One region of the Colwellia sp. MB3u-8 genome, then DNA from elsewhere that is predicted to be linked to it. Evidence: predicted binding sites of a transcription regulator. Region 1 holds the regulator's gene; the other holds the start of a gene.
What was found. Region 1 encodes NrdR, which represses ribonucleotide reductase genes. Its sites were predicted from a motif close to AAACACNANATNTNGTGTTT; they were not measured.
Positions count from the first base shown of each region.

Region 2: a site for NrdR is predicted at 4,144-4,163, ahead of nrdA (class 1a ribonucleoside-diphosphate reductase subunit alpha). Genes of this name have one in related genera too.

Region 1 covers NZ_JACGVA010000058.1:424,161-432,374, forward strand. The annotation lists gene H4J54_RS06600 (amidase) at 1-1,327, shown strand, start outside; gene ribBA (bifunctional 3,4-dihydroxy-2-butanone-4-phosphate synthase/GTP cyclohydrolase II) at 1,464-2,573, opposite strand; gene H4J54_RS06610 (riboflavin synthase) at 2,584-3,243, opposite strand; gene ribD (bifunctional diaminohydroxyphosphoribosylaminopyrimidine deaminase/5-amino-6-(5-phosphoribosylamino)uracil reductase RibD) at 3,319-4,446, opposite strand; gene nrdR (transcriptional regulator NrdR) at 4,500-4,955, opposite strand; gene glyA (serine hydroxymethyltransferase) at 5,156-6,412, opposite strand; gene H4J54_RS06630 (ABC transporter permease) at 7,207-8,214, opposite strand, start outside.
Region 2 covers NZ_JACGVA010000037.1:49,382-57,595, forward strand. The annotation lists gene H4J54_RS02570 (hypothetical protein) at 1-22, shown strand, start outside; gene yfaE (class I ribonucleotide reductase maintenance protein YfaE) at 214-471, opposite strand; gene nrdB (class Ia ribonucleoside-diphosphate reductase subunit beta) at 477-1,607, opposite strand; gene nrdA (class 1a ribonucleoside-diphosphate reductase subunit alpha) at 1,750-4,020, opposite strand; gene H4J54_RS02590 (HAD family hydrolase) at 4,709-5,386, opposite strand; gene ubiG (bifunctional 2-polyprenyl-6-hydroxyphenol methylase/3-demethylubiquinol 3-O-methyltransferase UbiG) at 5,514-6,221, opposite strand; gene gyrA (DNA topoisomerase (ATP-hydrolyzing) subunit A) at 6,705-8,214, shown strand, end outside.

The DNA of each region.
Region 1 (8,214 bases):
TCAGCTCAATGAAAATGCGCTTAAAAGAGCGCAAGAGCTTGATGCGATTTATAAAAAATCAGGGAAAGTAGGACCGTTACACGGTATTCCTGTTTTATTAAAAGATAATATCGATACTATTGACGGTATGGCCAATACTGCAGGCTCTTGGGCGTTAAAAAACCACTACCCTAAAAATGATGCTTTTTTGGTTCAGCAACTTAAAAATGCTGGTGCGATTATTTTAGGAAAAACAAATTTAAGTGAGTGGGCAAACTTTCGTTCAACCTCGTCGTCAAGTGGTTGGAGTGGCCTATGGGGTCAAAGTAAAAACCCATACGACTTTACTACAAGCCCATGTGGGTCTAGTGCTGGCTCTGGCGTAGCCATTGCAGCAGATCTGGCATTATTGGCTGTAGGCACAGAAACAGACGGCTCTGTAACCTGTCCATCGGCAATAAACGGTATTGTCGGCATCAAGCCTACTTTAGGTACCATAAGTCGAGATGGCATTATCCCTATTGCCCATAGCCAAGATACTGCTGGCCCAATGGCGCGCACAGTGACTGACGCTGTGCTCCTGCTGGCAGCATTAACTGCTGTTGACAACAGTGACCATGGTGCACTATCGACTACGACTGATTATATTAGTCATTTAAAAATAGGCGGCATCAAAGGCAAACGCATCGGGGTTGCCCGAAACCTTACGGGTTATCATGGCCAACTTGATGCGGTCTTTGAACAAGCTATTGCCGACTTACAAGCCCGAGGCGGAATTATTGTTGATGCAACTAATTTCACCAATACTGATGCTTGGGGTGACGCAGAGTTTGAAGTGCTGCTATACGAATTTAAACAGGGTTTAAATACTTATCTTGCAGACACAGGTGATAATATCCCTAAGTCACTTGCAGCCTTAATTGCCTTTAATCTTGCAAACGCGGATAAAGAAATGCTTTATTTTAAACAAGAAATATTTGAGATGGCACAAGCTAAAGGACCATTTACTGATGAGCGTTACCGTGCAGCATTACTGCTAGCAAAAAAATCAACGCAAGATGAAGGTATTGATGCCCTCTTGGCTGAACACCAGCTTGATCTGATAATTGCACCAACAACAGGGCCAGCTTGGAAAACTGATTGGATAAACGGTGATCATTATTTAGGCGCAGCGTCTTCTGCTGCAGCCATTGCTGGTTATCCCCATATTACAGTGCCGATGGGCTATGTTCATGGCTTACCTGTTGGTTTATCAATGTTTTCAGGTAAATTACAAGAAGGTAAATTGATTGAAGTTGCCTATGATTATGAGCAATCAACGTTACATAGAAGATCGCCAGAGCTTTAAATATTGTTGACCTGACTATCATATGGCATCAAAAAAGCGATTTGAATGACTTCAAATCGCTTTTTTACTTGGCGCACATTAGCTCTATCGCACTCACTTGGCAGTGAAATAGTCACAATATTCACTAAAACATCGTTTACTCAGCAATATATTCCACGACTTCTAAGCCAAAGCCTGAAAGCGAGTGATATTTCGTTTGTGAACTTAATAAGCGCATTTTACTGACACCTAAATTAGCTAAAATTTGCGATCCAACACCAACGTTACGTGAACCAACATGACGTTTCACTTCTTTAACGGTTTCACCCGCGTCAAGCTTAGCGTATTTCTGTACTTGGGCAATAAGCTCTATAGGTGACTCGTGCTTGCCTAATAAAACTAATACACCACCCTCTTTGCCAATTTTTTCCATCGCACTCGACATCGGCCATTTAGCGACACTTTCACGTTGACTCAATAGTAGATCTTTAAAGGTATTTTCTAAGTGCACACGCACTAATGTTGGCTCTTCAGGCTTAATTTCACCTTTAGTTAAGGCAAAGTGTGCTTGACCGTCAATCGTGTCTTTAAATACGGTTAGATCAAAGTCACCAAATTCGGTCGGTAATTTACACTTTGAGATCCGTTCAATAGTGGTTTCATTGGCGTTACGATATTCAATTAAATCCGCAATAGTCCCCATTTTTATGCCATGTTTTTCAGCAATAATTTCTAGGTCCGGACGACGCGCCATGGTGCCATCTTCATTTAATATTTCAACAATAACCGCTGCAGCTTCAAGACCAGCTAAACGCGCTAAATCAACACCTGCTTCGGTATGACCCGCACGGTTTAACACGCCACCATCTTTGGCGATCAGTGGGAAAATATGGCCCGGCTGCACAATCGAGTTATGATCAGCGTCTTTGCCAACTGCGGCTAAAACGGTCGTGGCACGATCAGCGGCAGAAATACCGGTAGTTACCCCTTCAGCCGCTTCAATAGAGACAGTGAAATTAGTGGTGAACTGGGCGTCGTTTTTATCTACCATTAACGGTAACTTTAACAACTCGCAACGCGCTGCCGACATTGGCATACAAATAAGACCACGACCATGTGTTGCCATAAAGTTTATCGCTTCAGGCGTTACTTTTTCTGCCGCCATAATGAAGTCACCTTCATTCTCGCGATCTTCATCATCCATTAAGATGACCATTTTACCTTGAGCTATATCGTCGATAATCTCTTGTGGCGTGTGTAAATTCATGACAACCTCTTTATTTAATAAAACCATTACGCGCTAATAACGCATGCGTAACACCTGACGGGTCTTGCTTGCCAGTTGTTTGCTTGGTAAGTAATCTTTCTAGATAGCGGGCAATTAAATCAACTTCTAGATTAACTTTAGTGCCCACTTGGTATGTACTGATAATTGTTTGACCTGTGGTATGTGGAACAATCGTTAAGCGAAATTGATCGGCGCTCAAACTATTGACCGTCAAGCTAGTACCATCGATAGTCACTGAGCCTTTTTCTGCAATATAGGCTGATAGTTCTGCCGGCATAGTTAACCAATAATCTATGCTATTGCCCTTATGCTCAATGGCGCTAATTTCACTCACCGCATCAACGTGACCCGACACCATGTGGCCACCGAATCGTGTGGTAGGTAGCATAGCTTTTTCAAGATTAACGCTAGCACCCATTTTATAATGTGCGAAACCAGTACGTGTTAAGGTTTCGCTAGATACATCAGCGCTAAAGCTGCTGCTATCTAAGGCAACAACGGTTAAACAAATACCATTGGTTGCAATTGAGTCGCCTAATTTAACATCTGATAAGTCTAATTTTGCCGTATTAATGGTGACGCGCGCGCCATCGCCTGAGCTATTAATTGCTTTTAAATGCCCTACGGCTTCTATAATGCCTGTAAACATATTATGTCTCGTCGTCTGTGTAGCTTATTGTTTATTATTACTACTGACCCTAGTTTGGCCAATCAAACCTTCAGGTTAACGACTAAACTTTGCCGTTATCCTAATATCTTTACCCACCATGCGAATATCATTTATATCAAGGTTTTTAGCCGCAGATAGCTGCAATATTGCTGGCATATTAAGTAGGCTTTTACCCTCACTACCGATAAGTTTTGGTGCTTGGTAAAGTACCAGTTCATCAACTAAGTTTGCGCTAATAAAAGCGCCGGCTAGCTTAGCGCCTGACTCAATTAAAATGTCATTCAAGCCTTGTTGAGCCAAGTAAGCTAACAATAAACTGAGATCGATATATTCACTATCGACCGCTTTAGAAATAATCACTTGTTCTACAAAATGTGGCCAAGTATGGCTATTTTCAATAGTTTGTCGAATTAATATTATTTTACTGCTGGTTTTAAAAACAGCAAGATCCGGTGTTAAGCGATTTTTACCATCAATAATAATACGAACTGGCTGCCTAATATCTGCTTGTGCATAACGCTGCTTTAGCTCACCTAATGCATGCCAACGAACATTCATTTTAGCATTGTCAAAAATAATAGAGTCGGCGCCACAAATAATGCCACAACTTTGTGCTCTGAGTCGTTGGACATCAGTGCGGGCTTCATTTGAGGTTATCCACTGGCTTTCACCACTGGCCATAGCCGTTTTTCCGTCCAAGCTTGCTGCTAATTTACAACGAACATAAGGTAATTGGGTGGTCATTAAGTGAATAAAACCAGGGTTTAATGCCCGAGCATCTTGTTCAAGCAAGCCAAACTCTGTGGTTATTCCTGCCTCAGTTAACAACTCAAGGCCACGACCCGAAACTCTTGGGTCTGGATCAACCATAGCGGCAATAACATGGCTCACTTGTGCTTTAATCAGCGCTTCTGCACAAGGCGGTGTTAAACCAAAATGACTACACGGCTCTAGCGTGACATAAGCAGTGGCACCTTTGGCTTTGCTTCCCGCCTGTTTTAGTGCATAAACTTCAGCATGCCCTTGCCCTGCTTTTTGATGAAAACCTTCACCAACCACTTCGCCCTTCAACACAATGACACAACCGACACGAGGATTAGGTGAAGTGGTAAAATGGCCACGCTTTGCCAAACTAATGGCGCGCTGCATAAATTGATGATCTTTTAACGAAAAATGGCTCATTACTGGACTCAAAGTTAAACTGTGATGGAGCTTCTACCCATCGAATTCATTCATTATTTTTCATCGCCTAAACGGGCAATTTCTTCACCAAACTCTTTAATATCTTCAAACGAGCGATACACTGAAGCAAAGCGAATATAAGCCACTTTATCTAAAACTTTTAGCTGTTCCATAATAATGGTACCCAGCATTTCACTTGACACTTCGCGCTCGCCTGTTGCTCTAAGTTGTGATTTGAGTTTATTAATCGACAACTCTATTTCTTCAGTACTAACAGGTCTTTTCTCTAACGCACGTAATAAGCCATTGCGCATTTTATCTTCGTTAAAAGGTTCTCGAGAGCCATCACGCTTAATAATGCGTGGCATCACTAACTCAGCACTTTCGAAGGTGGTATATCTTTCATGGCACGCTAAACATTCACGACGACGACGGACTTGGTGACCATCTGACACTAAACGTGAATCGATAACTTTAGTCTCGTTGGCTGAACAAAAGGGGCAATACATTGATGAGTTCCAAAGTTAACAGGTCATGAGCAATTTAATCTTGGTATGTTAATTGAAAACACTTCATTAAGCCAAATAGTTTGCGATTAATGGCAAACGAGTACTAGCCAAATAAAAAACAGTTAAAAAAAAATGGCCACGAAAGTGGCCATTTTAAGTGTAATCAGGAAATAACAAGATTATTTAAAAGCTAAATATAATTACTTATAAACCGGGAAGCGTGCACAAAGCTCACTAACGCCGGCTTGAACTTTAGCGATCACCGCTTCGTTGTTGATATCATCTAAAATATCACAAATCCAACCTGTAGTTGTTTTGGTTTCTTCAACACCAAAACCACGACGAGTAATGGCTGGTGTACCTAAACGTAAGCCAGAAGTCACAAAAGGTGAACGAGGATCATTAGGTACAGAGTTTTTATTCACTGTGATATGAGCACGACCTAATGCGGCATCAGCATCTTTACCCGTAATATCTTTATCAATTAAATCAAGCAATAATAAATGGTTATCTGTGCCATTAGAGACAACTTTGTAACCACGTTCTTGTAATACCGCCACCATAGCTTTAGCATTATCTAGCACGTTTTGCTGATAAACTTTAAATTCTGGCGCTAATGCTTCTTTAAATGCTACGGCTTTTGCGGCAATAACATGCATTAATGGTCCACCTTGACCACCAGGAAATACCGCACTGTTCAATTTTTTATAAACCGCTTCGTCATCACAACCCGAAACAATTAAGCCGCCACGTGGGCCTGCTAATGTTTTATGTGTTGTTGTCGTTACAACATGGGCATGTGGCACTGGGTTAGGGTATAAACCCGCAGCAACTAAACCGGCAACGTGAGCCATATCAACGAAAAAGTAAGCACCCACTTTATCGGCGATTTCACGCATACGAGCCCAATCAACCACACCAGAAAAGGCTGAGAAACCGCCAATGATCATCTCTGGTTTATGCTCTAGTGCTAAACGTTCTAATTCAACATAATCAATATCACCGGTTTCAGGGTGCAAACCGTATTGAAAAGCTTCATATGATTTACCTGAAAAGTTTACGTGTGAACCATGCGTTAAGTGACCGCCATGCGCTAAACTCATACCTAATACTTTGCCGCCTGGAGAAACTAAGGCTTGGAAAACAGCAGCGTTTGCTTGTGAGCCAGCATGTGGCTGCACGTTAGCATAAGTTGCGCCAAATAATTCTTTTGCACGATCAATAGCGAGTTGCTCGGCAATATCAACATACTCACAACCGCCGTAATAACGCTTACCTGGGTAACCTTCAGCGTATTTATTAGTCAGCTGTGAACCTTGAGCTTCGAGTACACGTGGACTACAGTAGTTTTCCGAAGCGATGAGTTCAATGTGCTCTTCTTGACGAACAACTTCATTACTCATTGCTTGATAAAGTTCTGGATCAAAATCAGCAATATTCATATCACGTGTAAACATGTTATATCCTCAAATAGTCTGCCGTTGGCAATACTGGGGGTTGGGGGTTGGCTTTAGTTCTAAATTAATTGCGGCATATTTTGCCTGAACTTGCCGTGCTTGTACACGATAAAACCGTGCTCTTTTAGTTCATTTTGCAATCAAATATACTTTGAAGTTAGCTGCAAAAGTTTTTAGTACTAATATCAATAAATAGTTGAAACTAATATACTGCCTTAAAAATGCAAAAACAATACATTTAATTCATAAAATAACATACTTAATCAAATTAAATACAATTTAAATAAAATAAGCTGTAAATTATTCGAAATCGACATCACATCGACATCACTTAGTTGTGTTAACTCGATCCTGCGCTTAGCAAGGTGGCAAGGCGTTGTTATCGACCTAAGCCCCAACTCGAATAATAAACGCAAGCATGACTCAAACATTTAAGGCCAATAAAGCGTTAATCCTTGAATTGGCGCGAAAGCTAAATAATGCGCGCGACGATATAGTTAACACGATTTATTGAAGCAGCTTGTTTTGAATCGCGGAGTTGGTTTCAAAGCTATTGCTTATAGGATGTAGCCGTCTTTAATGCTGCTTAACCGACCAAGACAATGAATCAATATGCTTTGCTTGCTTACTTACTAAATAAATAACTCAATGGCTCTTTAGCCACTTTACACTGGCTATTATTTGCTAACTAATACCACTTACGTGATGCTTTTTATACCCGCTTAGCCATAGCCGTTCCACTTCGAACTATATCTTGTTATGGAACGGCTCTATTTGTGGCTAACTTACTGTGATTAACTTAACGACATCACCACTTTTTCAGAGGTTAATCGTTTCGCCAAAATTAACACCAAGACCACAGTTAACGCGATAGTGGCTGCACTGGTAAATAGCAAGGCACTCCAATCAATGGCTAAGCCTTTAAACACATCTTCCATCAACAATGACTGGCCAGAGATTGGCATCCAATCAATCCAAGCTGGCTTATCATCCATCATCATTAAGGCAAAAGGAATAACACTAGGCACCATAATCAACATGGTCACGGTTGACTGTGCTTCTTTAAAACTCTTGGCCTGAAAGGCAAATAATAGCTGTAGTGCCGCCGCGAGGAAGCAAATAGGTACCAATAGCAATAACAAAATAACAAAGGTACTGGCGTCAATATTAAAGGTTGCGCCTATTTTCGTTAGGTCAACAAAGTTCATCGCTACTGAGGTAAGTACCAGCATTAATATAATAGAGATAATAGCAATTGAACTGGCACAGCTCAATTTCGCTAGCACTATTTTTAAGGTACTAACCGGCTGACACAATAACATTTCTAATACATTACGTTCTCGTTCGCCAGCACTTGAGTCAATAGCAACTGGCAAACCTGACATAAACGCCGCCATCATTAAATAAACCCCTAAAATTAGAGAGATCATCACTGCATTACTACTAGGTAGCGAGGTATCTTGTTCAAGCAATTTAATGGGTTGCAATAATTTAGTATCAATACCGCGCACTAATAACCGCTTATAACCAATAAGTAGCGAGTGATCGCTAACAACATCTTTAATCCGGCGAATAGGAGAGGTTAACGACTTCTCGTTATAATCTGCGCGCAAGGTTAATTCAATTGGCTTACCGGCAGCCATATCTTTAATAAAGGTGTCAGGAATGGACAATTCAATGTTGCGTTCATTCCAATTACGCTCTTCATCTGCGGGTACATCAGCAAAAGATAAAATATTCTCATCTTTAAGGGCTTTAATCAGTTTTGGTGCATGTTGCTCACCACTATATTTTACATAGAC
Region 2 (8,214 bases), on a different contig from region 1:
TAACATTGAACATATTATTTAACAATATGTTCAATGTCATGTTCAATAATATGTTGAGGATATTCACCAATTATAGCGAATATCTACTCAATAAGACGATGAAAAATATTGTACTCGAAAGGTTAACTATCATGTTTAACATCAAGCTTGGCGTTGTTATACCAAAACGCCAAGTTCGACTATCATAAAACCTTAAGCTCATAACGGCGAAACTTAGCCGTGTATATCTATTTCTATATCGCTGGTAGGCGTTGAACAGCAAGTGAGAATTTCATTGTCGCCGATAAAAGCCAAAGGGAATTGAGCGTACTCAACCGTGCCTTTTTTTAATAAACAACGACAAGTTCCACAAAAGCCATCTCGGCAATGAAATTGTGAATCAATATTTTTTCTTTCTAAAGCATTGAGAATATTTTTGTCTTCATCGAGGAACATTATCTTCTGTCCCTCGACAGTAATATTAAAAGCCATCAATACTATAAATCGAAATCATCAAAGTCATCACTTGATACTGATGAGTCAACTTGTCCAACTAAATAGCTAGAAATCTCAGTCTCTTGTGGCGCTACTTGTACATTGTCACTCACTAAATAGGAATTCATCCAAGGTAATGGGTTACTTTTTATATCAAATGGTGCATCAAAGCCAATGGCGCTTAAACGTTGATTACTAATATATTCAATGTATTGCTTTAAGATAGCAGCGTTAAGACCAATCATTGAGCCATCTTTAAATAGATAATCAGCCCATTCTTTTTCTTGCTCTACCACATCCATGAAAATCTCTTTACCTTCTTCACGCATGGTTTTAGAGATTTCTTGCATTTCAGGGTCGTCTCGACCTGACATCCAGTTATTAAGAATATGTTGTGTACCCGTTAAATGCAGTGCTTCGTCGCGGGCAATGAGTTTAATGATTTTTGCATTACCTTCAAGTAACTCACGTTCTGCAAAGGCGAAAGAACAAGCAAAACTAATATAAAAACGAATAGCTTCTAAGGCATTGACCGAACAAATGGCTAAATATAGTCGCTCTTTCAATTTACGTTCGCTAACCTCTAGGGTTTTACCTTCAACCTGATAATTACCTGGGCCTTGCGACTGTAATAATTGTGTGGTGATAATAACCGAGTCAAAATACTTTGCGATGCTGGTAGCACGCTTCAAAATTGACGGATTCACCATGATGTCGTCAAACACTTCACTAGGGTCAGTAAATAAATTACGTAAAATGTGAGTGTATGAGCGAGAATGAATAGTTTCACTAAAAGCCCAGGTCTCAATCCATGTTTCGACTTCAGGCAGTGAAACTAGTGGCAATAATATCGTGTTAACTGAACGTGCCGTTATTGAATCGAGTAGCGTTTGATATTTTAAATTAGATATAAAAATATGTTTTTCAGAGTCAGTTAGACTCTGCCAATCGGCACGGTCTTTTGATACGTCAATTTCTTCTGGACGCCAAAAAAATGATAATTGTTTTTCGATCAGTTTTTCAAACGCCATAAAACGTTGTTGATCGTATCGTGCAATATTAACACTGTTTCCCAAAAACATTGGCTCTAACAAGGCATTGTTAGCTGTTTGGTTAAACGTAGTGTACGACATTTATATCTCCTAGAAATAGCGCCGTTTGAGGCGCGATATTTCATCTTTTAATAGTAATTAAGCTAATTTTTATTAGTTTTTATGCCAGATATATACATTGGCAAAAAAAGAGGAAAACCAGATGTTCTCCTCTGGTGGTGCTTTAAATCTTACATGCGCCGCCGGCACAATCGTCTTCGGCTTCTATTAGGTTGTCGTCAGCACCATCACGTGTGTTGTGATAATACATCGTCTTAACACCAAGCTTGTAGGCGGTTAAAATATCTTTTAATACTTGTTTAATTGGCACTTTGCCACCTTCAAAACGAGAAGGGTCGTAGTTGGTATTGGCTGAAATAGTTTGATCGATAAACTTTTGCATAATGCCAACTAATTGTAGATAACCTTCATTACTTGGAATGTTCCAAAGAAGTTCATAATTATCTTTTAATTTTTCATATTCAGGTACAACTTGCTTTAAAACACCATCTTTACTGGCCTTAATACTGATTAAACCACGAGGCGGTTCAATACCATTAGTTGCATTAGAGATTTGTGATGAGGTTTCTGACGGCATTAATGCTGATACGGTTGAGTTTCTAACGCCATGTTTTTTAATACTAGCGCGCAACGACTCCCAGTCTAAATGTAAGGGTTCAGCGGTAACATTATCGATTTCTTTTTTGTAAGTATCGATAGGTAATATACCTTGAGATAAACGCGTTTCATTAAATTTAGGGCAAGCACCTTGTTCAATAGCTAACTGATTTGACGCTTTTAGCAAGTAGTATTGAATCGCTTCAAAAGTACGGTGAGTTAAGTTGTTGGCACTACCGTTTGAGTAGTAAACCCCATTTTTTGCTAAGTAATAAGCGTAGTTAATAACACCTATACCTAATGTACGACGCCCCATAGTGGCGGTATGTGCTGCCGGTACTGGGTAATCTTGATAATCTAATAAGCTATCTAAAGCACGCACGGCTAAGTCAGCTAGACCATCAAATTCGTCAAGGCTTTTAATAGCACCTAAGTTAAACGCTGATAATGTACATAGGGCAATTTCACCATTGGGATCATTAACATCTTCCATAGGCTTGGTGGGTAAGGCAATTTCTAGACATAAATTACTTTGACGAATCGGTGCCACAGAGGGGTCAAATGGAGAATGTGTATTACAGTGATCAACGTTTTGTAAATAAATACGACCTGTACTGGCACGTTCTTGAGCAAATAAAGTGAACAGTTCTATCGCTTTAATACATTTTTTACGAATTGAATCATCAGCTTCGTATTGAACATAAAGCGCTTCAAATTTCTCTTGATCTTCAAAGAATGCATCGTATAAACCAGGTACATCACTTGGGCTAAACAAAGTAATAGATTGACCTTTGATCAGACGTTGGTACATCAATTTATTAAATTGTACGCCGTAATCTAGATGACGAACGCGGTTTTCTTCAACACCTCGGTTATTTTTAAGTACGAGTAAGCTTTCAACTTCTAAATGCCAAAGTGGATAGAACAGGGTCGCTGCACCACCACGTACACCACCTTGTGAACAGCTTTTTACCGCGGTTTGAAAGTGTTTATAAAATGGAATACAACCGGTATGAAATGCTTCGCCATTGCGAATAGTGCTGCCTAATGCGCGAATACGACCGGCATTGATACCAATACCAGCACGTTGAGAAACATACTTAACAATGGAACTTGAGGTAGCATTGATTGAATCTAAACTATCACCACATTCAATCAATACACATGATGAAAACTGGCGAGTGGGGGTACGTACACCGGCCATAATAGGTGTTGGCAACGAAAGTTTAAAGGTAGAGATAGCATCATAAAAACCTTTAACATAATCCAAGCGCGTTTCTTTCGGGTATTTAGCGAATAAACAAGCCGCGACTAAAATATAAAGAAATTGTGCACTTTCATAAATTTCACCGGTGACACGGTTTTGTACTAGGTATTTACCTTCTAACTGTTTTACGGCTGCGTAACTGAAATTTAAATCACGGCCGTGGTCCATAAAGCTTTCTAACTGTTCAAATTCGTCAGCAGTGTAATCAATTAATAAATGCTGATCGTATTTACCTGCCTCTACTAAGCTGACGACATGTGGGTAAAGCTTAGGTGGCTCAAACTGGCCGTAGGCTTTTTTGCGCAAATGGAATATAGCTAAGCGCGCTGATAAATATTGATAATCAGGTGTTTCTTCTGAGATCAAATCAGCCGCTGCTTTAATAATAGTTTCATGAATGTCAGACGTTTTAATACCATCATAGAACTGAATATGAGACTTCAGTTCAACTTGAGAGACCGAGACATTGTCTAGGTCTTCAGCAGCCCAAGCAATTACTTTATGGATTTTTTCTAAGTCGATCAGTTCTTTTGAACCATTGCGTTTTGTGACAAAAAGTTTGTTAGTCATGCAGTACCTGTAAATCTGTTTGTTGTTATAAACACCCAAAATAGATGGATATAATGTTAATTGCCTCAAGATGATATTACACAAGGTAAATTGTATTTCATTCAAAATGCCTTTGAATGAAAAATGCACTATATCTTGGGGTTTTTACGAAACTGATCACAAGATAGTGCGGTTTGCGTGATATTGCAAGAACAAAAGTTGTCGAATATTGGTTGCTTTTTTTACAGTGAAAGTTCTGTTAGTAACAACTAACTTAGTAGCTCTTTTCAATTTTGATTTTTCTAAAACGCAACGGTTATTTTTATTTTTTTTTAGTCCTAAATTATTTTAAGTTATTTTTTATATTTTATATGACTAAAGGTAATATGAAAATAATAAGTGTTAATATTCAATGGCTTATGTTTTTAGTTGATTCTTGGACGCATTAATTGACGAATGATTATTTTATCAACGCTAATAGATGATATTTTGATGCTATTAGTTAAAACGCTAGTGAATAAGAAGGGGTGATTAGCCACTAAAGTGTGCTGTTTTTAATATTCATACTCATTTGGCATTGGGCTAGATTTACTGTCAGTAAAACGGGTTAATCGCTTAATGTCATAAGCAAAGTAAAGCTGCTCTAACACTGTTCTAAAGCTAACAGAGTAGTGCAGCTTATTATTCAGTATTGGTTAATAACTCAGTATCAGTTAATAAAACTGAGTAGGTCTAATGGCTTAGCGATGATATGATCTGCTTGCCAAGTTTGACAATTTTCGTTGTGAAGAATATATCCCCATTTAGCCACGAACGTAGTCATCTTGGCGCTATTACCGGCTTGAATATCACGTAGAGCATCGCCAATATAAAAACACTGTTTATGATCAACATTAATTTGCTGACAAGCGTGTAATATTGGCTCAGGATCAGGCTTTCGTTTAGTTAAGGTGTCACCACCGACCATAACAGCACAGTTTGCAAATTCAGGGTAATAAGGTAAAAGCAGTTTTGTTAAGCCCTCAGGTTTGTTGGTGATAATACCCCAAGGTATATTGTTGGTTTCTAAATTATTCAGTAATTGAGCAACGCCTGGATAAAGGCAGGTATGCTCAGCAATATTTTCTTGATAGTAATTGAGAAATTGTTGACGTAAAACTTCATAGTCATATTGTTTAATGGCTGAGCCAAAACCTAGGTTTAGTAATCCTAAAGCACCGTCTGAAGCAATAGGGCGATAATCTTTTGCGGCTACAGTTGGCTTATTGTAATGGTTTAAGACATGATTTAATGCCGCGCCTAAATCATCAGCGGTATCTAACAGTGTGCCGTCTAAGTCAAAAAGTACGCTGGCAAGTTGCACGGTGGAATGATGGGAAGTTGACATAATATCGCTCTATTTTGTTATCGTTATTTTTATCGGCGGGATTGCGGCGTTAATAAAATTTTTTATTAACGCGTTAATTTACACCCATGCTATTTCAAGCGGCAGTTTCAGCGTTAAGCTAGTACGGCTAAACGCGTTGACAGCAAAGAATATAGTTGACATCAAGTGATGAATTTAACTTATGATTTTCAGTCAAAGGATTATAGTGAATACCGGCGGCATCGATGCATTTCAGCTCATACGACTCAGCCCATGCTATTAATGTTGATGGGCGAATAAAACTTTTGTGGTCATGAGTGCCATTAGGCACAAGCTTCAAAATCTTCTCTGCTGCGACTATCGCCAATAAATAGGCTTTTAATGACTTATTCAGGGTAGAGAAAAAAACAAAGCCTCCAGGTTTAACCATTTGTGCACAGGCCTTTATAATAGATTCGGGGTCAGGCACATGTTCGAGCATTTCCATACAAGTAACGACATCGTAGTGTTGTGGCTGTTGTTGAGCCTTTTCTTCGGCGGTTATTTTTTGATAGTCGACACTAACACCGGCTTCTAAAGCATGCAGTTTGGCAACATTTAAGGGCGCTTGTCCCATATCAATGCCAGTAACATCTGCACCAAGTTGCGCAAGGCTTTCTGCTAAAATGCCACCACCACAGCCGACATCAATAATTTTTTTAGCAGAAATATCGCCGACATGTTGGCAAATAAACTGCCGGCGTAAAGGGTTAATTTGGTGTAGAGGCTTAAAATCACCATCAAGTTCCCACCATTGGCTAGCCACTTGTTCAAATTTAGCGATTTCGTCTGGATTAACGTTTAAAGGATTAGACATAACTACCATTGTTGTTGGTCTTTTAATATTGTCGATTCTAAAGCAATAATTACTGCAAGCCTAGTGTGAAAGTTGATTGACCTTAAATCGACAGAAAAAATGGTGATGTATGTTTTATTTGCAATGTCATTGCTAGTCCCGCATTACTTTGTTTTTTCACACTCAGGTTGTAGGTATATGGGTTACAATGATGGTAAAATAAGTGCTTGAATATGAGAGATGTTTAAAACACTAATCAGCGCTAATATTTCTAGGTATAGGCGCTTGAATTTAGCTGATAAATAGCTCTGAAATCAAATCCATATTATTGTTGTGGTTAATATAGAGCATTTACTTGAAACTTTACCGTTTTTAACGGCAAGATTAAGCAATACAAAGCGGTAGGGCATGACAAATATTTATGCTAGTATGCTGTGTTAATTATAAATATAATAATTTCGAAATTTTCTGAATTAGATTTACGTTAAGGGATACCATCAATTTATGACCGATTTGGCGAATAATATTGCTCCTGTCAATATTGAGGACGAGCTAAAAAGCTCCTATTTAGATTACGCGATGAGTGTAATCGTAGGTCGTGCATTACCAGATGTACGTGATGGCTTAAAGCCAGTGCATCGTCGCGTACTTTTTGCGATGAACGTGTTGGGTAACGACTTTAACAAGCCGTATAAAAAATCAGCACGTGTTGTTGGCGATGTTATCGGTAAGTATCACCCACATGGTGATACTGCTGTTTATGACACTATTGTTCGAATGGCGCAGTCATTTTCATTACGCTACATGCTTGTTGATGGCCAAGGTAACTTTGGTTCTGTTGATGGTGATTCAGCGGCGGCTATGCGTTATACCGAAATTAGAATGTCAAAAATCGCCCATTCTATTTTGGCTGATTTAGACAAGGAAACTGTTGATTACGTTGCCAACTACGATGGCACAGAAATGATACCAGCGGTAATGCCAACGCGCATTCCTAACCTACTTGTTAATGGTACCTCAGGTATCGCAGTAGGTATGGCAACTAATATTCCTCCTCATAACTTAACTGAAGTTATTAATGGTTGTTTAGCTGTTATAGAAAATGACGATATTAGTTTTGAAGAATTATTAGAATATATTCCCGGTCCAGACTTTCCGACAGCGGGCATTATCAGCGGTCGAGCGGGTATTCAAGAAGCTTATCTTACTGGCCGTGGTAAAATTAAAATTCGTGCTCGAGCTAGAATCGAAGTTGATGAGAAGTCGGGTAAAGAAACCATTGTTGTTTACGAATTACCTTATCAAGTTAACAAGGCCCGTTTGATTGAAAAAATGGCCGACTTGGTGAAAGAAAAACGTTTAGAAGGTATTTCTGCTTTACGTGATGAGTCTGATAAAGACGGCATGCGTATGGTGATAGAAGTGAAACGTGGTGAAGTGGGCGAAGTTATTTTAAATAACTTATATAAGCTTACTCAAATGCAAGTTTCATTTGGTTTAAATATGGTGGCTTTGACCAACGGTCAACCTAAACTATTTAACCTGCGTGAAATGATTGATGCCTTTGTTTTACACCGTCGTGAGGTGGTAACACGCAGAACTATCTTTGAGTTGCGCAAAGCACGAGAACGCGCACATTTATTGGAAGGTTTGTCGATTGCACTTTCTAACATCGACCCCATTATCGCATTAATTAAAAAATCACCAACACCAGGCGAAGCAAAAGAGCAATTATTAGCTTGTGGCTGGGACTTAGGTCTTGTGGCTGACATGTTAGCTGCTGCCGGTGATGACGCTGCACGTCCTGAGTGGGTTGAAGAAGAGTTTGGTATTCGTGATGGACAATATTTTTTAACGCCACCACAAGCACAGGCCATTCTTGATTTACGTTTACATAAGTTAACGGGCTTAGAACACGAGAAAATTTTAAGTGAATATAAGGTATTATTAGATGTAATTGCTGAATTACTTTATATCTTGGCAACACCTGCTCGCTTAATGGAAGTTATTCGTG